2 regions of the Rothia sp. P5764 genome follow, and region 2 is predicted to be linked to the other one. Evidence: riboswitches for the same ligand, from Rfam matches in the RefSeq annotation. Region 2 holds a riboswitch; the other holds the start of a gene.
What was found. Region 2 has a riboswitch for S-adenosylmethionine ahead of ACN08Y_RS00095 (hypothetical protein). Riboswitches for the same ligand answer to the same signal wherever they lie in the genome.

Region 1: it holds a riboswitch for S-adenosylmethionine, as region 2 does, so the genes downstream of both, ACN08Y_RS09650 (nuclease PIN) here and ACN08Y_RS00095 (hypothetical protein) in region 2, are expected to answer to the same signal.

What each region holds. Positions count from the first base shown of each region.
Region 1 is NZ_JBLXXQ010000007.1:54,008-66,273, reverse strand. It holds gene ACN08Y_RS09685 (substrate-binding domain-containing protein) at 1-1,055, shown strand, start outside; gene purH (bifunctional phosphoribosylaminoimidazolecarboxamide formyltransferase/IMP cyclohydrolase) at 1,347-2,954, opposite strand; gene purN (phosphoribosylglycinamide formyltransferase) at 3,071-3,640, opposite strand; gene ACN08Y_RS09670 (hypothetical protein) at 3,766-4,173, shown strand; gene ACN08Y_RS09665 (DUF6350 family protein) at 4,255-5,976, opposite strand; gene ACN08Y_RS09660 (SDR family NAD(P)-dependent oxidoreductase) at 6,140-6,913, shown strand; gene ACN08Y_RS09655 (plasmid stabilization protein) at 6,944-7,375, opposite strand; gene ACN08Y_RS09650 (nuclease PIN) at 7,372-7,572, opposite strand; SAM riboswitch class IV at 7,608-7,734, opposite strand; gene ACN08Y_RS09645 (SNF2-related protein) at 7,889-11,575, shown strand; gene ACN08Y_RS09640 (MFS transporter) at 11,679-12,266, shown strand, end outside.
Region 2 is NZ_JBLXXQ010000001.1:19,387-31,652, reverse strand. It holds gene ACN08Y_RS00140 (TetR/AcrR family transcriptional regulator) at 1-314, opposite strand, end outside; gene tpx (thiol peroxidase) at 490-984, shown strand; gene ACN08Y_RS00130 (branched-chain amino acid transporter permease) at 1,070-1,396, opposite strand; gene ACN08Y_RS00125 (AzlC family ABC transporter permease) at 1,389-2,150, opposite strand; gene ACN08Y_RS00120 (Lrp/AsnC family transcriptional regulator) at 2,230-2,667, shown strand; gene ACN08Y_RS00115 (OsmC family protein) at 2,753-3,208, shown strand; gene ACN08Y_RS00110 (amino acid permease) at 3,344-4,825, shown strand; gene ACN08Y_RS00105 (thymidine kinase) at 4,991-5,611, shown strand; gene ACN08Y_RS00100 (hypothetical protein) at 5,769-6,515, shown strand; SAM riboswitch class IV at 6,664-6,779, shown strand; gene ACN08Y_RS00095 (hypothetical protein) at 6,798-7,283, shown strand; gene ACN08Y_RS00090 (SIR2 family protein) at 7,659-8,546, opposite strand; gene ACN08Y_RS00085 (ParA family protein) at 8,549-9,586, opposite strand; gene ACN08Y_RS00080 (NADP-dependent isocitrate dehydrogenase) at 9,755-11,977, opposite strand; gene ACN08Y_RS00075 (prolyl oligopeptidase family serine peptidase) at 12,122-12,266, shown strand, end outside.

The DNA.
Region 1 (12,266 bases), on a different contig from region 2:
AGAACGCTTCTGAGCTCCTTGAGGCTGTTGACAGCGGTAGCAAAGACGCAGTGGTTGTCAGCGAAGCTGATTACGCAACCTACGCCGCATCGCACAGCGACTCAGGCCTTAAGGCTACCGTCCCCGGTGACGGCTCTTTTACCCTGGATTATCCCCTCTACCAGGCATCCTCTAGCACCAACACCACCGTTGATGAGGCAGCCCAGCAGATCGTTAAGTTCATGTCCAGCGAAGAGGGCAAGCAGGCTCTGGCACAGGCCGGTCTGCGCACCGCTGAGGGCACAGTTGTTAACAACGATAAGAACGTCGGTGATTACAAGGCGCTTGTTCCTAGTAACAAGGAAACCCTGGGCCAGATGTGGACTTCCTACTCCTTGCAGTCCGCTCCCCTGAACGCGCTGGTTGTGTTGGATGCTTCCGGCTCCATGCTCGATAAAGTAGCTGGTACTGATAAGACCCGCATGGATATTACCGTTGAGTCAGTGCTGGCTGGTTCTCAGCTCTTCCCGGCCCGTGACTCTATGGGCCTGTGGAAGTTCTCCCGCAACATTACAACCGCTGATGGTAAGGTCTCGGACTATGAAGAGCTGGTCCCTGTTCGCGGCCTTGAAGAAACCGTTGACGGCAAGACTCAGCGTGAGTTGCTTCAGGAGGCTGGTGCTGGTATTGCAGCTACCATTAACCCCGATGACCAGACCGCTCTGAACGATACCTTGCTGGCAACTTTCCGTTCTGCCAAGGCTAACTACCAGCCCGGCTCTGTTAACGCAGTCATTATGCTGACCGATGGCAAGAACGTTGATCCAGATTCGATTAGCCAGGAAGAGCTCATTAGCACTATCCAGGCTGAGCAGGATCCTGAAAACCCTGTGTTTGTGATTCTGATTGGCATTTCGGAAGAGGCTGATATGAACGCTCTGACAACCATTGCTCGGAGTGTTGGCGGTGAGGCTCACATCGCATCATCGCCCACCGATATTCAGCGTATTTTCGCTGAAGCTCTAACCGGCATCTCTGACGCCGCTAGTGAGGCCGCTGCTGCTCAACAGCATTAAGGTATCAGCCGGGTAGTTTTTGTTCCGGTATTCCGTTGATTCAGAGTCCCGCCCTACGATTCATCGTGGGGCGGGACTTTTGTGTGTGTTGGGTTGGGGGTTTGGTGGAAGAAGTGGCGTGATGGAGGGCAGAATTCTGAGCAAGCGAAGATAAAAATTCTGCCCGTAATCGGTGCACGCCTCCCGAGGAAAGTTTTTAGTGGAAGAAGTGGCGTGATGGAGGGCAGAATTCTGAGCGAGCGAAGATGAAAATTCTGCCCGTAATCGGTGCACGCCTCCCGAGGAAAGTTTTTAGTGGAAGAAGTGGCGTGCACCGGTAAAGTACATGCTCACTCCCGCTTCTTGGGCGGCTTGGATGACTTCTTCATCGCGGATGGAGCCACCAGGCTGGACAAGAGCGCGGATACCGGCGTTAAGAAGGACCTGAAGGCCGTCTGCGAAGGGAAAGAAAGCGTCAGAAGCCGCTACGGAGCCGCGGGCACGTTCTTGGCCTGGGGCTAGGGTGTTGGCGCGTTCTACGGAGAGGCGGCAGGAGTCTACGCGATTAACCTGTCCCATACCGATGCCGACCGCGGCACCGTCCTGGGCGAGCAGGATTGCGTTGGATTTGGCGGAGCGTAGGGCTTTCCAGGCGAAGGCGAGGTCTGCCAGGGTCTGAGGATCAGCGGCTTGGCCGGCAACCAGCTGCCAGTTGGCGGGGTCATCGCCTTCGGCCTGTAGACGGTCGGCATCCTGCAGAAGAGCGCCGCCGGAGATTTGGCGGTACTCGATGCTGTCGCGGGCAAAGTCTGCAGGGAGCTGGAGGATACGCAGGTTCTTCTTGCTCTGTAGAATCTCCAGGGCTTCGGTAGAGTATGAGGGGGCGATAATGACCTCGGTGAAGATACCCTTGACGGTTTGGGCCATTGCGGCGGTGACTTCACGGTTGGCGGCAATGACGCCGCCGTAGGCGGAGAGCGGGTCGCAGGCATGGGCCTTGGCGTGAGCGTCAGCAATGGGGTCGGCGGCCTTGGCGGCACCGACGGCAATACCGCAGGGGTTGTTGTGCTTGATGATGGCTACAGCGGGTTCCTCGAAGTCGTAGGCGGCGCGTAGGGCGGCATCGCCGTCCACGTAGTTGTTGTAGCTCATGGCTTTGCCGCCAAGTAGCTCTGCCTGGGCGATACCGGGTGCTGCGGTGGGATCAACGTAGAGTGCTGCGGCCTGGTGGGGGTTTTCACCATAGCGCAGGGACTCACTGCGCTCGAAGGAGAGACCGGCGAAGGGGGGCCAGTAGTTGGCCTCCCCGTCTTTTTCGAACTGGGCGGCAGTCCAGGTGGCCACGGCGGTGTCGTAGGCGGCGGTGTGGGCGAAAGCGGCTGAGGCCAGGCGGCGGCGTTCTGCCAGGTTGAAGCCACCCTTCTGGGCGGCTTCAAGAACAGCACCGTAAGAGGCCGGGTTAACAACGACCGCTACAGCGTCGTGGTTCTTAGCTGCGGCACGCACCATGGAGGGGCCCCCGATATCAATCTTTTCGATGATGGCGTCCTGGTCAGCGCCTGAGGCCACGGTATCGACGAAGGGGTAGAGGTTGACAACCACCAGGTCAAAAGGCTCAATATCCATTTCTGTCAGGGTGTCAATGTGCTCTTGCTTGCGGCGGTCTGCCAGGATACCGGCGTGGATGCGGGGGTGCAAGGTCTTCACGCGGCCTTCAAGACATTCGGGGAACCCGGTGATATCGGAAACCTCAGTGACGGGCACTCCGGCGGCGGCGATGGTGGCGGCTGTTGAACCGGTGGAAACTAGGGCTACCCCAGCTTCGTGTAGGCCACGAGCCAGGTCTTCTAGCCCGGTCTTGTCATAGACAGAGATCAGGGCGCGTTTGAGGGGTAGGCGGTCAAGCTTAATGAGACTCACAGATCTTCTCCGTTTCGTATGCCGGCGAGGGGACCGGCAGGTTGTTACCTGAGTGTGAGTCGCTTTATCTGGAGCCCCGACCCTAGGCCCAGCCCCGAGTGGGGCTATAACTAGGGTTAGGCGGTGGGCTCTTGCGCCAGGGAGGCTATGGTGGCTACCAGGAGTTGGCGTTCTTGCACTTTGATACGTTCGTGCAGGCTCTCTTCGGTGTCACCGTCAAGAAGGGGAACGGCGGCCTGGGCCAGGATAGGGCCGGTATCAACTCCCGCATCGACCAGGTGTACGGTCACGCCGCTGATCTTGACCCCGTGGGCCAGGGCGTCACGCACGCCGTGGGCTCCTGGGAAGGACGGTAGCAGAGCCGGGTGGGTATTAATGATGCGCCCGGTGAAGCGTTCCACGAGCTGAGCATCGACGATCCGCATGAAGCCGGCAAAAACAATGTAGTCGGGGGCGTAGCTCGCTATTTTTTCTTCCAGCGCCCGGTTCCAGTCAGCGCGGGTGGAGAAGTCCGCAGGTTCTAGGAGGAAAGTTTCAATCCCGGCGCCCTGTGCTCGTTCTATGCCGAGGCAGGGCTTATCGGCTCCTACCGCCACAATATCGGCGGTTAGCTGACCATCTGCAAGGGAGTCAAGAATGGACTGTAAATTTGTGCCCGAGCCGGACACCATCACCACAATGCGCATGAACACCAGTGTATCGCACGCCACGGCTAACGATGGAGGCATGTCCATGATAATCAGCCAGGATGAGTGGGTTCTATCCTCCTCTGAAATTCTATGAAGTCCACTGAGGTTGTACAGTGGTGCTTATGTCAGAGAATCAGCAGGTTTCCCCCTACTCCGAATCAGCCCTTGAATCAGTCAAGGTCTGGTCGCGTTCTTCCTTCCTCCTGATAGTTGCTACGGTCGGTACCACCTATTTTGCTGGTACCCTAGCTGTTGCCACCTTGCTCTTAGCGCTACTGACCGTAGCCTGTGCTATCACGACCCTGGTCAAAATGGTTAAGGTCCGTTTCCCGGGGTTCTCCATCATGCTCATGGTCATGATTGTGCTCTGGTCCCTCTTCCTCAGTTTTGGGGCCGGTCTCCAGCTGATTTTTTCTGATGCCTCTTCTGCCTATTCAGAATGTCTGCAAGGGGCTTTGACGATTACCCGCCAGCAGGAGTGTGCTCAAGAAATGAGCGACGGACTCTTCAAGCAGATGATGGGTAACTAGCCTCACCTGGGCACCGTATGAGAAGCCCCGCCCCGCGGTGTGCGGTCTGGGGCTTCTTGAGCAGAGATTCTGCTGATGCGCTTATAATCTGGGTTCTTCCTCAGCTTGATCTTGAAGCTGCTGATTCCAACGGCGGCGCAAGGACTTAGGGCGTTTGACCACGGGGGCGGACTTCTTAGTAGGTTCCGCCTGCCTTTCTTCAGCATCGGCCAAGCTCTTAGGGGCCTCTGCCTCAGAATCAGTTTTTTCTGTTTCTTCGTCGTCCGTTTCGGGCTCTGTTTCAGGCTCAGCATCGGCTAAGTCTTTATCTGCCCTATCGGTCTGTTCTCGGGGAGCATCCACCGGGGAGTCCGAATGGGCTAGGTTTGGTTCGGTCTCAGGACTGTTTTCTGAAGCTTCCTCTTCCTCAGCCGCCGGGTATTCATCCTTCTCACCCTGATCGTTGATCGCTGCCGTGGCTTTTTTCTTTTCTGCCCGTTCAGCGACACGCTTGGCCTTGGCTTCGGCCTTAGCCTGCTTCTTCTGGGCACGGGTGGGCTTCTGGTCGGCAAATCGCTCCAGTTCAAGGCTGCTATCACGGACCAGCAGATGAGCCAAGCCCAGGCCGATTATCAGACCCAGCACCAGCAGAAGGGCACCGCAAGCGCCGAACAGCAAGGGTGAAGGCCCGACCTCGGTAAAGCGACCAAGCCCCAGGGAACCGTGAGCGGCCCAGCCCAGAAGGAAGAGAAGAATAAAGGAGGGAATAAAGGCAAGCGCAGCAAGGCCCAGGGTGGACAGCGGCCAGGAGATCCAGCGGAAGCGAATCTTAAGAGAAAGCCACTCATCAAAGTGGTTTTCTCCCTCGCGGAAGAACCACCAGCCACCCACAGCACCTGCAATCAGCGGCACCGCCAACCCGATGTAGCCCCAGGGTTCAGCGGTATGCGGAAGAGCGCCCAGTACGGGGAGGGAGGGCATGACCCCCACGCTGGTGCCGGTGGGGCCTACGGAGGTCCCCACGCCCAGGAAGAAGCCCGCGCCGGAGCTCCAGGCCATAGAGTAAATCACCAGGTTCAGGAGCAAACCTAGCTGTAGGAGCGTCAGGGCAAAGCCGCCCACTGCCCCGGAGTGCAAAGCCTGGTAAAGGCCCACCACCTTGTCCCAGTGCACAAAAAGACTGGTCACAAGGAGCAAAGAACCACCGGCAACATAAGCCATAACCCCCACCAGGGAAGCCCGAACCATAGCCCAAATATAGGATCCGGCCCAGCGTGAGTACTGGCTAAACTTCTTGACCCAGTCGGCGGCATCCACACCAATCATGGCAGCTAGGGACCGCGACTCAGCAAAGCCCCCGGCAAGAATACCCAGGGCAGTCACCCACAGGGGAATGATAGCCGCAAGCACCGGTGAGGTGGTGAAATAGTCATCGGTAGATATCAGGCTGATGCCGGCGCTAACCAGCGAGTAGGCCACCATGCCACCTACAAGAGGCTCCCAAAACTGGCCCTCGTAGCTAGCACGGGCCAGCCTGCGACCCGACCTGTAGCACAGGGCCAGCGGAATAAGAGTGAGGCCCAGTGGGACCAGGCTCATCGTCCCAGACACCGCCGAAAAGCTACCCTGCGCGGGTATGTTCATATTCAGGGGGACACCGTGGACCAGCAACCAGATATGGCCCGCCACGGACAGGGCGCCGGCAACGGTATCGGTATTAAAACCGTTGGTGTACCAGACCGCTGTGAGCATGAGCCCAACGGTGATATAGGAGACCAGGGCAACCAGAGCAAGTTCAACGGCGCCCTGAAGCCACAGGGGCATGGGAAAGGTTCTTTTGGGGTGCACGGTGGTATTCATCGCCTTTCATCATGTCATGTTTCCTGTCTCTACGCCTGGTCACGAACCGTAAGAATACTAGGTGCGGTGAAAATAACCTCAACCACGGCAGACAACGGACGATATTGCCGGGGAGTAGAGTGTCCCTATGAGTATCGAGAACACCTATGTTTTGGTCACCGGCGCTTCTGCCGGCATCGGCGCCGAGTTCGCCAGGCAGTACGCCGCAGCGGGCTATAACCTGGTGCTGACCGCGCGTAGGGAGAAGACCCTTGAAAATCTGGCTGGCCAGCTCAGCTCAACCTACAGGGTAGAGGTTGAGGTCATCCCCGCGGACCTACTGGTTTCCGGTGACGTTCAAAAACTCGTTGACCGGCTAGCTCAGGCTGAGCACCCGGTGGAAATTTTGGTCAATAATGCGGGCTTCGGTTTGGGCCAGCCTTTTGAGGAGGCCCCCGCCCAGCGGCATCTGGATCAGGTGCAGGTCCTGGCAGCTGTCCCCCTTCAGCTCATGCACGCCGCAATCCGCGCCATGCTCCCACGGGGCAGGGGCCGCATTATCAATGTCGCATCGGTGGCGGCCTTTACACCAGGTGGCACCTACTCAGCAGTCAAACGGTTTATGGTGGTTGCCTCAGAGTCAGCAAATATCCAGTACCGGGACCGAGGTATTGATGTAACTGCCCTCTGCCCGGGCCTGACCCGCTCGGATTTTCATCATGCCATGGGGCAAGAACAGCCCAAAGTGCCGGGCGTATTCTGGCTCAGCCCCCAGCAGGTAGTTACCGAAGCCATAGCGGCGGTCAATGCCGGTAAACCGGTCTGTGTGCCCTCCCTGCCCTATAAGGTAGCAGCGGGTATCTCGCAGATTATCCCCCGCAGGGCAGTGGCGGCGCTGATTTCCCGCACACGGAACTATTAGAATCCACAGGCTGGGGGTGCTCTTCCCTGCTTAGTCTTCCCAGGGGTTAACAGCGCTAACCCCCCAGGTGCGGTAGACATCGGCTTTCCCCGAAATAATCTCAAGCCGGTGGACGGTCGCTGTGGCCGCCATCAGCCCCTCCAAAGCAGCCCTTGCCAGGGGAGCCGGGCACTCAGAGCCCACCGCCTGCAAGGGCCTCTCAGCATGACGACCAGCCCACTCCAAAGACACCCGCGTGTCCACCTCAAGGAGGTGGTCACCAAACCGGTCAATCAGCTCAGCCAGCCACCGTTCAGTCTGCGGGTAGGGGTAGAGCCCTTTAAGCTCGCCCAGGCTTAGCACCGAGACGTACATGGTGCGGTAGGAGTTCCGGCGCAGGCAGTTCACAACCTGCTGGTGAGGGGTAGCCTTGCGAATCTCGGCAAGGACATCAGAATCAAGGAGCAGACCGACGTGGCTCATGCAACTTTCAGCGCACCGTACTCAGGGGCTGGGATACCGCTGGGGTTAGGAGCCAGAAGGAAGTTAAGGAACTCACTGCGCTCATTCGAGATACGCGCATAGTCCTGAATACTGATAGCGACAAAACCACCGCAGGCAGGCGTAGCAGCTGCAGACCTGTTCTTTTGAAGAGTGACATGGGGGCGGGTGTTTGACATATCGCCGTTGCGCTTAAGGTGCGCATTCCTTTCGAAACTTGCTCTTGTCTACACCAAACAGCGCCAATATGCGCGATGAAGACCGCTTCGTCATCCGAGCCACCCGTGAACATGGGGTTGGCGTTCAACCAAGTCGGAGCTTGACAGTTGAATCTCTTGAAGCTGGTATAACCATAACTCACACCGCAGGCACCTGTAAACTCTTGCCCAGATTTTTTAAAACGTGACATCCCTCTCATCTTCTGGTGCCAGCTTTCATCAGCGTGCGATACGCTAGAAGACTAGGTCTATTTACTCCGCACGCGTGAGGTTTTTTGTGGCAGATTCAGCACCATTTCCCGACATCCCAGTCACAGCACCCGCCATTATTCGGCAGGTGGGCTCAGGCACCTACACCCGGGGGCAGGGCGCCATGCGGAAAGGGAGCGTTATCCGCTACCACTACGACGAAAACGAACGGGTTCTCGAAGGCCAGGTAGCAGGCTCAACAGCCCAGCCCTACAGCACCCGAATCACTTTCCCGGCCCAAGTTGCGGCAGGCTCCTACTCCTTTTCTGCCACCTGTTCCTGCCCCGTGCTCCACAATTGCAAGCACGCTGTGGCGCTCATGCTGACCGCCATCGACCGTTCAGCCAAAGCCAAGCGGGCGCTCACGGCCTCATCAAGCACCTGGACCGCCCGTGCTACTGAGAGCGGCCGCACCCGACCCAGCGCAGAAGCCATGCGGGAACTCGAAAAATTTGGCATCACCACCGCCTCATCTCTGGCTGCCCCCCAGGACAGCCTGCCCCTTGAGCAACCTGCTCCCGCCGACAGCACCCCGGACCAGAGCGCCCTACCCACCTGGCGGCGTACCCTGGCCCATTCCCTAGCCGCCCGCCCCGGCTACGACAACCGCAACCACGGAGTATCCGGCGCCCTTGACCTGCGCCTGACCGTCCCCGGCAAATATGGCTGGACCAAAAGCAGCGGCTCACCCCGCATCACCGTTGAAGCTCGCCCCCTGATGATGGGTGCCCGTGACCGCTGGATTAAAGGCGGGCTAAGCTGGGAAAAGTTCTCGGGAAACGCCGCGGGCTCCGCCGGAACCGGACTGCTAGCTGAGCACGCCACCTGGTTCAACGAGTTCTACGCCGTCATTCGCGGCTCCCAATCCATATACACCTCCCACCGCGACTGGGCATCGCTCTCCACCGTAGATTCATCCCTACTCTGGCAGATGCTCCGGGCCGCCGACGATATCAACCTGCCCATTCTGCTCCACGGCAAAGAAACCGGGCTGGTCATTGCCGACACCCCGCAGGTAGAACTGGAACTCACGCCCGTCCCCGAACGCGGCAGCTCCCAGGACGCCCTCCAACTCACTCCCCTGCTCCGCTGGGGCTCCTACACCATTCCGGCAAGCTACACCCACAAGATGGGTACCAACCGGCAGGGCTTAATCGCCCTGGGTGGGAGTGCCCAAGCTAATTACGTAGAAGCTGCCGCCGCCGCCCGCTGGGACTCCGCCCTGCCCTCGGCACTAGCCCATGTGGAGGAAAGCGCCCCCATTCACACCGGCCAGCCAGAAACTCAACAGGCCCACCAGGCACCCGCGCCCCACCAGCACCGCCCTCGCTGGCTCAGCCCAGAAGCCGAGCTAGTCCTTATTCCACTGGACGAACCGCTCGATGCCGTCGCCGAATCCCTGATGTCCAGTCAACCGGTCACCGTTCCTTCCAAAGACCTACCGGCCTTTTTCTCTGACTTCTACCCCGCCCTCACCCGCACCCTGCCGGTAGCGACCACCTCCGAAAAGCTGGAGCTCCCCACAGTACGCACCCCCTCCCTGGTTCTGACCATCACTTTTAGTGAACCCGGCCCGCCCTTTAGAGCCAGCACCGCCTGGCACTGGGAGTACCCCGCCAACCCCACCGGCACCGACGACGAAACCATCGTGCTCGATGCCCTGGGCTACCCCGGGGAAGACCGCGCCGATATCCGCGACACAGCCCACGAATATCGAGTACTCAAAGACGTCAAGCGAATCCGCCCCGGTGTGCCCTTTACCAAGCACATCACCGAAAACTGGGACACCCGAACCCTGCTCGAAACCTACCTACCCGCCTACCAGAAGATTGACGGGGTCAGGGTTCAGGTCCGGGGGCCACAGCCAGAGTTCAAGGAACTCGACCAGGCCCCAGACATTGTTGTGACCGTTGATGACACCCGCCGCCGAGACTGGTTCGGGCTGGGTATCGCCATCAAGGTCGGTGAATGGACTGTAGGCTTTGCCGACATCCTGGCCGCTCTGGCTAAAAACCAGACCCACCTGCTCCTGGGCAACGGCCAGTACTTTGCCCTGGACCGGCCCGAGTTCATGAAATTACAAGACTTGCTCCGTGAAGCCCAGCAGCTCACCGATAAGACAGGACCCCTGGAAATCAACCGCCACCAGGTAGGCCTGTGGGAAGAACTCGAAGAACTCGCCGCCGAAACCCACACCGTCACCGCCTGGGACGAGCAGGTCAGCGCCCTGCTTAACCTCGAACACCACCGTCTGGCGGAAGTACCCGCCTGCCTGCACACCACCCTGCGCCCCTACCAGGTAGAGGGCTACCAGTGGCTTACTTTCCTGTGGGAGCAGTCCTTGGGTGGCGTGCTAGCCGATGATATGGGCCTGGGCAAGACACTGCAAACCATTGCGCTCTTTGTGCACGCCGCCGAGCAAGCCAGCGAGCGCCGGGAGCAGATGGCACCTTTCCTGGTAGTTGCTCCCACCTCCGTTGTGCCCAACTGGGTACGGGAGATTAAGAAGTTTGCGCCCTCGCTGACCGTGGTAGGAGTCGAGGAATCTGTCCGTAAATCCAAACGCCCCCTGGAAAAGACCATTGCCGGGGCGCAGGTTGTGGTGACCAGCTACGCCCTCTTTAGACTTGATGAGGAAAGCTACTACTCTCTCGGTACCGCCCAGCCCTGGAACGGACTGATACTCGACGAGGCCCAGTTCGTTAAGAATGCCAAGACCAAGGCCCACCAGGCTGCCCGCGACTTACCGGCCCGCGTCAAAATTGCGGTCACCGGTACCCCCATGGAAAACAACCTCATGGAACTGTGGTCCATGTTCTCCATTACCGCGCCGGGGCTCTTCCCCTCTGCCCGCGCTTTTAAAGATTCCTACGCTACTCCCATCGAATCGGGCGAGGAAACTAAAGCTCTGGGCCGCCTGCGCCGCCGGATCCGCCCACTCATGAAACGGCGCACCAAGGAAGTTGTGGCCGCTGACCTACCTGAGAAGACAGACACCCGCATTGACGTCCCACTGGCCCCGGCTCACCGCAAGGCCTACGACACCCACCTGCAACGGGAGCGACAGAAGATTCTGGGCCTGCTACAGGATATGGACAAGAACCGTTTTACTATCTTCCAGTCCCTCACCACCCTGCGCCGTTTGGCGCTCGATGCCTCACTGATTGACCCCGAAAAGTACGCTCAGGTGGACTCATCCAAGCTTGACTACCTGGCAGAGAACCTGCCCGAGATCATTCACGACGGGCACCGGGCCCTCATTTTTAGCCAGTTCACCGGCTACCTGCGCAAGATTGCCGACCGCCTCGCAGAGTTGGGCATCCCCTACCTCTACTTGGACGGCTCAACCCGCAACCGGGGCGAGCTCCTGCGGTCCTTTGAAGAGGGCGCCGCCCCGGTCTTCCTCATTTCGCTCAAGGCTGGTGGCTTTGGGCTTAACCTGACCACCGCCGATTACTGCTTCATCATGGACCCCTGGTGGAACCCCGCCGCCGAACAGCAGGCTGTGGACCGGGTCCACCGCATCGGGCAGACTAAGAACGTTATGGTCTACCGCCTGGTTTCCGCCGGGACGATTGAGGAGAAGGTCATGGAACTCAAAGAGTCCAAGGCCGCCCTCTTTGATGCTGTTGTTGATGAGGGTGCCTTCTTTTCCTCCCAGCTCACGGCGGCACAAATCAGGGACCTGCTTACCGACGCGGAACCCACCAGCTAGGTAACCGGTGCGGGCTTTCCTTCCAGATGCGGGGGTACCGCGCGTGTTTAGCAGGAAACTGTGTATCTGGCACCAGGACAAGGGTACGAAAGGAGAATAAGGGGTGGCTAAACTGCTGATGGATCTGACCCCTCTGAGCTACTCCCCTGCCTTGAGGCGAATCTGGTTGGGCGGTATTTTCTCCACCGTGGGGTACTCCATTACCGGTGTTGCTATCTCGCTGGAAATCTACGCGCTGACCTCATCGGCGGCGGCAGTAGGAGCGGTTGGCCTGGTGGCGCTGGTGCCGCTTGTTCTGGGTGGCCTCTACGGCGGGGTTATTGCTGATACCTATGATCGGCGCAAGGTGGCCCTGGCTGCGACGCTGAGTATGTGGGTGCTGACCGCGCTCATGGCCGCTCATTCCTGGCTCAATATCCACTCGGTCTGGGTGCTCTATGCTCTGATTGCCGCCGAATCCCTGTTTCAGCCCATTAACCAGGCAGCTCGCGGTGCCATTATTCCCCGGCTGGTCAAGCCCCGCCTACTGCCAGCGGCCAATACTCTCATGATGTCGGTGGGTACTCTGGGCATGAGCCTGGGCCCCATTATTGGTGGTGTTCTGGTGGCGACTCTGGGCTATCAGCTGACTTATTCCATTAATGTTCTGGCTATGACGGTGGGTATCTGGGCGCTCTACCGGCTCCCGGCC
Region 2 (12,266 bases):
ACTGTCGTGAATCGTTGTCCGTCTTCTGAAACCGGCGAAAGGTAGGTGTAAAGTTCTTCCAAATTGTCAAGTAGCTGGCCTTCAAACTGCCGGTTGGTGAGGGAACGGATAAACTTTTTTCCTGCAAAGTCCAGGGAAAAAAGCATCATCTCCTCAAAAGAGGGGAAGACATGGCGCAAAGAGCCGGTAGAGATCCCGGCTTGGGCGGCAACGGTCCGTACCGAGACACCTCGTACTCCCTCACGCGTCAGCACCTGCCAGACTGCGTGAGCGATCTCCTGTTTTCGTTCCTCATGGTCTATTAGTTTTGGCACAGAATCCACTTTAGAACATCTTCTAAACCCGACACCTTTTTGGCTACAAGATGTCACGAAAGTGTCGACACGCCCCAAGGATGACTGCCCTAAAGCTCCAGTGGGCTAGAGCATAACTGCACGCCCACAGCGCAACCTCTTGCATAGCCTGGTTAAGCAGGACACAATGGATTCTATGGCTACTACACATTTAGAAGGCACCGCCGTTCAGACCGTCGGCGAACTGCCCACCCTTGACTCACAGGCTCCCAGCTTTACCCTGGTCAAGACCGATTTGAGTGAGATTTCATCCGCCGATTTTGCCGGTAAAAAGGTAATCCTCAATATCTTCCCCTCCATCGATACCGGCGTTTGCGCCAGCTCGGTGCGCACCTTCAACCAGCAGGCAGCTGCTTTGGAGAACACCGTGGTTCTGTGTGTTTCCCAGGATCTTCCTTTTGCCCTGGGTCGCTTCTGTGGTGCAGAAGGCATCGAAAACGTCGTGACTGCTTCTGCCTTCCGTTCATCATTTGGTAAAGACTTTGGCCTAACCCTCGCTGATGGCCCGCTGGCCGGTCTCTTGGCCCGATCCGTGCTTATTCTGGACACCGAAGGCCAGGTCATCTATACCCAGCTGGTCGATGAAATTAGCAGCGAACCCGATTATCAAGCCGCACTTGCTGCTCTTTAAGCCTTGACCGCTTGTATCATGTGGCCCCCGTTCCTGCCAGTGCTGGCAGGAACGGGGGCCTTATCTATGATGGCTGTTACCTAGCTTAGAAAACCCAGTTAGCCAGAATAACGCAGGTTGCTGTTCCCGCCAGGAGGCTAAGGGCGAGGTTTCCGCGCCAAAGATGTAGGGCGGCGGTCACAAGGGTTCCGGCCAAGTAGGGGGTAGCTGTTTGCCAGGAAGAATAGTCAATGTCTGCAATCACATAAAAACCCAGGCAGATAATAGCCCCTAAGGGTACCCAGCGGGCCAAATCAGTGACGAGGGCTGAGTCTTTGAGCGCATTTTTGATGCCAAAAGGAAGCAGCCGCAGGGCAAAGGTGATGCCTGCGGAGAGAAAAATAGCGGAGAGGATGTAACTGGTGCTAGGCACGGGGCAGCTCCTGTAGGGCTGTTTTAGGCTGGGCATAATGGCGGATCGTCAGCAAGGCGACAAGGCCCAGGAGAGAGAGAAGCAAGATGGAATGGGGGAAGAACACTATGGCAGTTATCGAGGAGAGGGCTGCCAGCGCCGCCGTTGTTTTATCCCTGACTGCTTTATAGGCGTTGATAGAGAGCAGAATAAACATACCGGTCATCACAAAGTCCACGCCTTTGAGATGCGATAGGAAAGTGGCGCCTACAAGAGCGCCTAGAGTTGACCCGCCCCACCAGCTCACCCAGAGACCCACAGATACGGTTAAAATGCGACTCCCGCGAAAGCCCTGGGAGCCCGGTGCGGTATTGACTGCGTAGGCTTCATCGCAGAGCAGATATACGGCGACCGCTTTAGCTAGGTTCCCCTGAACATTCTGTAGCGGGTAAGAGATACCGTAGACCAGGTGGCGGGCATTCATGAGTAGGGTAGTTGAGGCGATCAGTGAGAGGGGCGCTACCGAGGCAATGAGCCCAACCAACAGAAATTCCACCGAGCCGGCGAAGACGATCGCTGAGAGTGCAGGCGCAACCCACCAGGGTAAGCCAACCGAAGCGACCAGTACGCCTAAGCCCATACCCATGACCATAAACCCTATGCACAAAATACCCGCTACTCGCATGCCTTCTTTAAAGCCGCTTTCACCGGGTAGGGTAGCGACATGCTCACCGACAATATCGGGTGTGGTTGAGGTTTCTTTCGTGATGTGCATACGGCCAGTTTAAAGAAAAACGAGAGCAAGGTGTTTGCGAATAATTGCTGAGAGTGCTATGTGCTGGCAATATATGTATATGGATTCTTTAGATAGGGCAATAATCAATGAGCTCACCCGCAATGGTCGGCTGACTAACCAGGAACTTGCGGCGCGCGTAGGCCTCACTGCGGCCCCCTGCCTCCGCAGGGTACGCAGGCTCGAAGAACAAGGAATTATCGAAGGCTACAGCGCTCGCATCAACTATGAGGCCATGGACGAGGGGTTTGAAGTCCTGGTTTTTGCTGACCTATCTCGCAACGATGTTGCGAGCATTGAGGATTTTGAGAACACCATTATGGCCAGCGAGAACGTGGTTGAGTTCCGCCGCATGTACGGGCTACCTGATTACTACATTAAGGTTAGAGTCAAAGACTCAGCTGCCTACGAACGCTGGTTTTCAGAGGTCGCCGCCCGGCACGACTCTGTTATCAGGGTGGACTCCCGTATCACAATGAAGCTTCTCAAAGCCCCTTAACCTACCCTTGGGCCGCAGGGAATAAACTCTGTCTCTGCCCAGTTGAAACTGCAACCACGCTTAGGACAATTACCCAGGAGAAACCATGAGTGAGAATACCGCTAACCAACGCACCCAAGACCCCAACTACCGGGCCGTCACGGTAGAGCGGACTGCCTCCCGCCACTACCGCGCAACCAACGCCAAGGGCGACAGCCTTGAATTCGGTCAGGGGGAGGGGCTACTGACCCCTGTTGAGCTTCTGTTAGCCGCTATTGCCGGTTGCTCAGCTATCGACGTGGACGTTGTCACCGGCCGCCGCGCAGAAGCAGAGGAATTTAGCGTCACCTCTTCCGGCATCCGCCAGGTTGACGAAAACGGCGCCGTCCGAATGGACGATATTGAAGTCAGCTTTAAGGTCCGCTTCGCCGCAACCGAAGCTGGGGAAAAAGCTCAGTCAATGGTGGACCGACTCATCCGACTATCTGCTGAGAAGGACTGCACCGTATCTCGCACGGTCGAGCACGGCTCAAAAATCACCTTCATCAACGAAAATGCCTAGGACATTTGCCGGGTAAAGCTATATCACGTGATACCCGGTGGTATGTGGCCTGCGCGGTTGGTAGTCTAAAGTTTGTCTTAAACCCCCTAAGCAAAACTGTTGGGGACTCATTACCAGCGAAAGTAGCAGCACACTATGTCTCCTGAAGCACACCCTGCACCTACCGGGCAGGTTAAAGAAGAGCTTAAAAGAGGGCTAGCTAGCCGGCACCTCTCTATGATCGCAATCGGCGGTGCTATCGGTACCGGTCTGTTTGTGGCATCAGGTTCCACTATTGCAGAAGCCGGTCCGGGTGGTGCCCTAGTGGCTTATATCCTGATTGGCTTTATGGTGCTGCTCCTGATGCAGTCCCTGGGCGAAATGGCAGCGCACCTGCCGGTAGCGGGCTCCTTCCAAACTTTTGCCTCCCGCTATGTTTCAAGCTCCTTTGGCTTTGCTATGGGCTGGAACTACTGGTTTAACTGGGCAATTACCGTAGCCGCGGAGCTGGTCGCTGCGGGCGTCATCATGTCCTACTGGTTGCCGGGTGTCCCCGGCTGGGTATGGGCAGGTGTCTTCCTCGCTCTCATCCTGGGTATCAATGTGCTTTCGGCCCGCTCCTACGGTGAATCTGAGTTCTGGCTGGCCACCATTAAGGTCATTACCGTTATCGTCTTCCTTATTGCCGGCATTGCAATGATTTTTGGCATTCTGGGCAACCACAACAACGGCTTTGCTAACTGGACGAACGGCGAGGCCCCTTTCAAGGGCGGCTTCGTCTCGATTATGGCGATCTTCATGGTTGCGGGTTTCTCCTTCCAGGGCACCGAGATGATCGGTGTTGCCGCAGGCGAATCCCAGAACCCTCGCCGCGATGTGCCCCGGGCGCTTAAGAGCGTATTCTGGCGGATTATGCTCTTCTACATTGGAGCGATTGCCGTAATCGGTACCCTCATTCCCTACACCAACCCCAACTTGTTGCGCACCGGTGAAACCGATATCGCCTATTCACCCTTCACTATGGTTTTTGAGAACCTGGGTATTGCTTTTGCAGCTTCGGTCATGAACGCGGTTATTCTGACTGCTATCCTGTCAGCCGGTAACTCAGGTCTCTACGTCTCATCCCGTATGCTCTACGCTCTTGCCCTTGAAGGCCGCGCACCCCGTATCTTCACCCGGGTCAACGCCCGAGGCATCCCCATGCCTGCGCTGCTGATGACTGCCGCTATTGGCCTGTTTGGCTTCGCCTCAGCGGTTATTGGTGAGGGCTCTGCCTACACCTGGCTTATTAATATTTCAGGTTTGTCAGGCTTTATCACCTGGGTGGGTGTGGCTATTTGTCACTACCGTTTCCGCCGGGCTTATGTTGCTCAGGGTAACGACGTCAATGACCTGCCCTATAAGGCCCCTCTCTTCCCCCTGGGCCCCATCGTAGCCTTGCTTATGTGCCTTATGGTGATTGCTGGTCAGAACTACAACGCAATCTTTGAAGGTCTGTGGCTCCAAGTGGTCTCCGCCTACATCGGCCTGCCTATTATCATTGGTGTCTGGCTGGTTCATAAGCTGGTTACCGGTTCTAAGAGGATCCCTCTGGAACAGGTGGATGTTTCTGGTATTGAGGTGGGCCAAGCCCAATAAACGCCCACGCCGCTGGCTGTTTGCAGACCCCGCTACTGCCCCCTCCGTCAGGTTGGAGAGGGCGGTAGCGGGGTGTTTATCTATTGGATGCGCTGACTCATCAGATGCGGCCGTGAAAGGCTAGAATAAGGTGGTTTGTACATATTAGGAGCTGGGAGGGCCACCGTGGCTAAGCTGTATTTCCGTTTTGGGGCGATGAACTCTGGTAAGTCCACTGCGCTCTTACAGGCGGCCCATAACTATGAGGAGCGCGGTCAAAGGGTTCTGCTTGCTAAGCCACAGCTCGACACTAAGGGGGACACTGCCATTGTTTCCCGCCTGGGGGTTACTCGCGCCGCGGATTTCCTCGTGGGTGATCAGGACTCTGTGCGTGAGCTCTTCCATGCGGCGGCTGAACCTCACGCCCGGCAGGAACAGCTTCACGGGCACCTGCCTGTCTCCTGCCTGCTAGTCGACGAAGCCCAGTTCCTGACCACTGCCCAGGTTGATGACCTGATGCGGATCGCGGTGGAGGAGAATGTTCCCGTCATGTGCTACGGCATTCGCACGGACTTCCAGACGCGGGCCTTTCCCGGTTCAGCCCGTCTGCTGGAAATCGCGCACAGCCTTGAAGAACTTAAAACTATTTGCCGCTGCGGCCGCAAGGCTCTCTTTAATGGGCGCACTGTAGACGGTCGTTTTGTGTTTGCCGGTGACCAGGTGGCTATTGACGGGGTTCATGTGGGCTATGAGTCTCTCTGCCCTTCCTGCTATTTGCAGGAATCCGGTGGCAAGCTCTACCAATAGCTGGCAGGATCCCATGGCTATCCGTAGTGTCCAGAATCTTGGCTAGGGCTTTTTTTATCCCCTTTTTAGTGGTTTATGTCATGCCGAAGCGCCGAGGTGTGCCCAAACCAGCCTATAATCGTAGTGCCCAGTCCTTTTTTGAGAAAGAGAAAAATCTATGGCTGTATCACCCAAAACCCGCCTGCTGGCTGTACCCACCGTCGCGCTGATGTCCCTAGCCCTTCTGGCTGGTTGTGGCTCATCCGATAAAAAAGAGAGCGCAGCAGCGGAGACTTCTAGCTCAGCTAGCGCCTCAGCTGAGCAGTCCCAGGCAGCGGAGGAGACCAGCTCAGCTGCCGCTGATGAGGCTAAGGTAGAGGCAGTTATTCCTGACGGCTTCAAGAAGGTAACAGCACCTAACAACAAGATCAGCTTTGCTGTTCCTGAGGGCTGGATGGAGATGGACAGTGAGGCCATTGCCAACACCGATGCTCTTCAGGAGTACCTGGATCAGGCCGCCCAGGGAACTAACTTCACCCCCGAGGAGCTTAAGTCTCAGATGGCTCAGCTTGATCTGATGGCTACCTCTGTGACCCCTAACGAAGATGGTTTCGCTGAGAATGTGAACGTCAACGCTGAACCCGTCTTGGTTACTTCCCTGCCTGATCAGGCCGAGATGGAATCACTGGCTAAGGGTATCAACGCTACTCCGGGCGAGTACAAGAAGATCTCCACCCCTCTGGGTGAGGGCACTCAGCTGAGCTACACTCTTGACGTTACCGGTGTGTCCGTACACGGCGTGTTTGTGGTTGTGCCTTCTGGTACCGGTACCGGCTTCAGCGTTCTTACTGTTTCAAGTAGCAATGCTGACAGCGCGGCCAAGCTAGCCGAGCAGATGGCTGGATCCCTGTCCAAGGCCTCCTAGTTTCTTAGAGGCTTATGAGCTGACAGCTCGCGCTAAGGCCCCGCACCCTCTTGGGTGCGGGGCCTTAGCGCTTCCTGAGCGGTCTTTGTCAGATAGTGAAGTGTATAAAGCTTGTGAACTTCCATTTATTTTGTTAAGTTGGTGTCACGATTCAGAAGCCCAACGGTAAGCCCTTTGACTTGTTGGCTGGCAACCGCCTGACGCAGACGGTGCTCTCAAAGGAAAATCGGTCGCTACCCACAAGGCGTAGCGAAAGTGGCGTTTGTTTTAAGGAGGCCCACAGTGGGTCGTATTTTTTCGTGGACATCAGCTATCCGTTCTGCACTGTGTAGGAACAAGCCAGAGGACTTTTCTGACCCGGTTCAGGCACAAGAGCAAGAATCGCCGTCTATCCCTATTTCGCGCTGTACTATCCACGCACCTGGCCACCGGGTTACGCCCTCACTGGGGCTTAACGCTTCGAATATGACCTGGCAGAGGGTATCTATGACGGAGCTACGGGGGACTAGGGTGCGCTTATCTATCGGTGGGGAAAATAGGCTCTTTTGGAGCCATGATGCTGAGCGGCTGAGCGTTTTCCTCAGAAAAACTGATGAGTCAGTTCAGGGGGATTCTGCCTTACCCTTGCTCTGGAACCCTGGCAATAATTTGCTGGGTGTGCGCGAGGGAAGTTCTTTCTACCTGGTTCACCTGGCGGAGCGACCACTTGATTATTGTTCCTACAATGACTCATCACCGAGCCGTAGGGAAAGCCAAGCTAGTAAATAACTAGCTAGGGGGGGGGGGGGGGGAGGGGAGAGGGAGGGAGAAACCCCTCTCCCCAAGCCAGCTTTTCAGAGTTATTGACTTATTAATCTAATATTTTCTGATAGCTAAATTAAATTTAGTGAAAATAGTTTTCTTATAAAGGTAGGTGTATATAATCATTTTTTCACCCCGCATAGTTTATGCAATTATCTTGTCTGAATTAAATTATGTATAGTGTTATTGTTTAATTTAGAACTTTTGTAAATTGGTTTAAGTTTTCAATAAAACTAAACGAAATGAATTTGCCTAGCCTCATTGCAAAGATCTTTAAGTGCTTCTAGTCCATTTTTGTGATCAGGGGATGCACTGTAAGTCAGAACGCCAACCCCGTATGAATTAATAAACATCTCCATGAATTTGCCTAGCCTCATTGCAAAGATCTTTAAGTGCTTCTAGTCCATTTTTGTGATCAGGGGATGCACTGTAAGTCAGAACGCCAACCCCGTATGAATTAATAAACATCTCCTTTTTGTAACTGTCGATATCATCAGGGGTTAGGAGGAATCTGGAGTTCTCGCTTCCCCATGATTTCGTTCTTTGCAGGAGGGGGAGGATATCTGGGTCTGAAAGAGAATATCCTAAAAACAAAAAAATTTTTGTTCGCATCAGTGACTCAATGACATTGAAATTTTCACGGTTTTTTATTTCGTTGGAAATATAATCGCTCTGGCTTAGAACAATTGTGCTGTTGTTTTCAATGGAGCCGTGAATATGGACTATAATTGGCTCTGACTTTTGTATGCAATCCTGTATGTTATTACTATCTAGGGTTAGGGAAATGAATCCTTCGCGAAATCTTCTCTCAAGTATTTTATCATAGTTTGTAGTTAGTATGATTCTTGGTAAGAGATCTGCTAAACATTCATGCCATCCATTTGGCTGAAAGTGGTATTTATTTTTCGGTGAATCAACTAATTTTTTTATTTTTTTATATATATCACCTGTTTTTGACAGCTTTTGACACTCATAGTTAATAAACTCAGCCGCAAGGAGCAGAGAGTTCTCTTTAATAAGAATCTCTGCTTGTTTTTGCTGTTTTTCTGGCAGAATCTGTGCGATTTCATGAAGCATCTTTTCCCAGGTTGGGGGGTGCGTATTCGCAATAAATAGGTCTTCTGTTTGATGCTTGGCTTTGCTTTGAGCTGAAAATCCGGAACCAATAACGAATACAATATTGTTATATGCTAATGCTTCAATAACTGATTCTGGCCAAAGATTATTCATTTTTACTTCTCCCCCATGCGAGCATTGATCAAATTAAAAATTTTATCTAGCTGCTCTGAATAATTATCTCTTTGGGCGAACTGTGCTCCATTAAGGCCATCTGTGGATTGTAGATTTGATATAGGTGCGTGTGATTGTTGTGCTAGAGCCACCATAGAAAACATGTGTGGAACTGTCCCTAAATTATATAAGGTGCTGCTGTCTAGTGTATTCGGCTCGACGCGAGCTAGTTCAGTTATCTTTTGCGGGATTTTGTCTTTAAAATATTCATAGGATTTTGTGGTTCTTACTGATCCATCCTTATTTTTTCGAGCAATGTATTCTTGAATCGTATATCCGACATACTTAACTTTTTCTTTTTCATAATCCTTGAAAGGAATCATGTCCTGCTCTGTTGATTGGCCATCCTCTATGGATCGATCAATTGACCTAATATACTGTTTTTCCCAAGAGTTCATCCACGTCGCTATATTTTCTAAAGAATACATGCTGAACATATCTGGTGCAAGAGGTGTTATAAAAAAGTCTACCCCAAGTAACATGCTTCTGTTGAGTGCCCCTAAACTGGGACCTGCGTCAAGAATGATGAAATCATAGTTTGTTAAATGCCGAACGAGATTTTTAAGCCAGCTAGTTTTGGAGAATCCAGATAGTTTCAGGGATTGTATTTCGTTCCAGGCTGTTGACAGTGTGTCTTCAATCATTGAGAGTGACGGGTGTCCTGCTAGTACATCTACATTAAATCTTTCACTTCTGTGAAACTGTAAATCTTTATGTAGTTCATCAAAAGATTCTGAGAATCCTTTTTTTATGTTTTGAAATACTTTCTGAACCGTTAAGTCTGAACTTTTATTGGGTTCTTTGTAAATTTCAAACCATTGCTCTTCATCCAAGAGTAATTGGGTTGCGTTTGCTTGTGGGTCTAGATCGATTACAAGTATTTTTTTATTTTCGTGAGATGCAAGGAAATGTGCAAAATTGCAAGCTAATGTTGTTTTTCCTACGCCACCTTTATTGTTGAAAAAGGCTATAGTTTTCAATATTTTCTCCTCGTTTGGGTATCCTGAGATTTTTTGGGATTTGAGTAGTTAAAATTATTTTAAATTACAACATTTCTCCTTTTGAATATGGGCTGTAGAATTCTTTTTGAAGGTAGCTGAACTGTTATGTAAGAGCCGCCCAGGTTTCCCTGGGCGGCCACAGCTTTATTACTTATTAAGTGACGCGATTGCTTCATTCAGCGTTGCGCTGGGGCGCATGACTGCTGAGGCTTTGGCGTCCTCGGGCTTGTAGTAGCCGCCCAGGTCGGCGGGGGAGCCCTGCGCTGCAAGCAGCTCAGCCACAATCTGCTCCTCGTTCGCCACCAGCGCCTCCGCTACCGGCGCGAACTTAGCCGCCAGAGCCTCATCCTCAGTCTGAGCCGCAAGCTCCTGAGCCCAGAACTGAGCCAAATAGAAGTGCGAGCCACGATTATCAATCTCGCCCACCTTACGCGACGGCGACTTATTCTCATTCAAGAAAGTACCGGTCGCCTTATCCAAGGTGTCAGCCAGCACCTGAGCCGAAGCGTTACCGCTGGTCTTGGCAAGGTGCTCAAACGAAGCCGCCAGAGCCAAGAACTCACCCAGCGAATCCCAACGCAGGTGGTTCTCTTCCACCAGCTGCTGAACGTGCTTAGGGGCTGAACCGCCCGCGCCGGTCTCAAAGAGGCCACCACCATTAATGAGCGGAACAATGGAGAGCATCTTGGCGCTGGTGCCCAGCTCAAGAATGGGGAAGAGGTCAGTCAGGTAGTCACGCAGGACGTTACCGGTCACAGAGATAGTGTCCTGGCCCTGGCGGATCCGGTCAATGGAGAACTGGGTGGCTTCCGCCGGCGCCAGAATACGGATATCCAGGCCCTCGGTATCGTGCTCGGGCAGGTACTTCTGAACCTTGGCAATCAGGTTAGCGTCGTGGGCGCGGTTCTTATCCAGCCAGAAAACGGCGGGGGTCTTAGAATCGCGGGCACGGGTGACAGCCAGCTTGACCCAATCCTGAACGGGGATGTCCTTGGTCTGGCAGGCTCGCCAGATGTCACCGGCAGAAACCTGGTGCTCCATCAGCACCTCACCAGCGGAGTTAAGAACCTGAACAGTGCCGTCAGCGGCAAGCTGGAAGGTCTTATCGTGGGAGCCGTACTCCTCAGCCTTCTGAGCCATCAGACCAACGTTCGGCACAGTACCCATGGTGGTGGGGTCAAAGGCACCCTTGGTGCGGCAGTCATCGATCACGGTCTGGTAGACACCTGCGTAGGAAGAATCCGGCAACACGGCCAGGGTATCAGCCTGCTGGCCAGCCTTGCCCCACATCTGCCCGGAGGTGCGGATCATGGCGGGCATGGAAGCATCCACAATAACGTCGGAGGGCACATGCAGGTTGGTGACGCCCTTATCGGAGTTCACGTAGGCCAGTTCGGGGCCCTCAGCCAGGCCCTTCTCAACCAGGGCGCGAACATCGTCCTGAATCTCGGCGGGCAGGGTCTCAATACCGCTAAGGATAGCGGCCAGGCCGTTGTTACCGTTCAGGCCAGCGGCATCAAGCTGCTCACCGTACTTGTCAAAGAGCTCAGAGAAGTAAGCACGGACCACGCGGCCAAAGAGAATGGGGTCAGAAACCTTCATCATGGTGGCCTTCAAATGGACAGAGAAGAGCACACCCTCAGCCTTAGCGCGGGCAATCTGCTCAGCTAAGAAGCGGTCCAGGGCGGCAACGTCCATGTAGGTGGCGTCAATAATCTCACCGGCCAGTACAGGGGTGGACTCCTTGAGCACGGTGACGGTGCCATCAGCCGCTACATGCTGAATCTTGAGGTTATCATCGGCCTCCATGACCACAGACTTCTCGTTGCTAAAGAAATCGTTCTGGCCCATAGTTGCCACATTGGTCTTGGAGTCAGCGCTCCAGGCACCCATGGAATGGGGGTTCTTGCGGGCATAGTTCTTGACCGACAGGGGAGCGCGGCGGTCAGAGTTACCTTCACGCAGAACGGGGTTAACCGCTGAACCCTTGACCCGGTCATAGCGGGCACGAACGTCCTGGTCGGCTTCGGTGACGAGCTCTTCGGGGTAGTCGGGAATCGCGTAGCCCTTACCCTGTAGCTCGGCAATAGCGGCCAGTAGCTGGGGCTGAGAGGCAGAAATGTTAGGAAGCTTGATGATGTTGGCTTCGGGGGTCTTAGCCAGCTGGCCCAGCTCGGTGAGGGCATCGGGCACCTGCTGGTCGGCTGGGAGAATATCGCTGAACTGAGCCAGAATACGGCCAGCCAGCGAGATGTCTCGGGTTTCCACCTCAACACCGGCGGTTGATGCGTAGGCTTCCAGAATAGGCAGGAAGGAGTAGGTCGCTAGCAGCGGAGCCTCATCGGTGTGGGTGTAAATAATCTTTGCCATGTAGGGCGTCTCCCTTGTTGCTTGTGGGCAGTGTCATTCCTAAGAATACAACCCTGTGCCCCAGCTCATAGAATTTTACACGGCTGGGTCATAAAACGTGCCAGGTATCTCCTGGAAAAGTCATCCTTAGGTAGATTGGAGAGTATGCAGCAACAAGACTCTCCGGCCGCAGAGACCACCCCTCTGCCCGCCCACGAAACCTACCTATCCCAGCTGATTGAAGCCCCCCGTATGGTGGGCCTTGCCGCCTCGCGATCGGGTGAACCCGTCCTCACCGTGCAGACCCTGA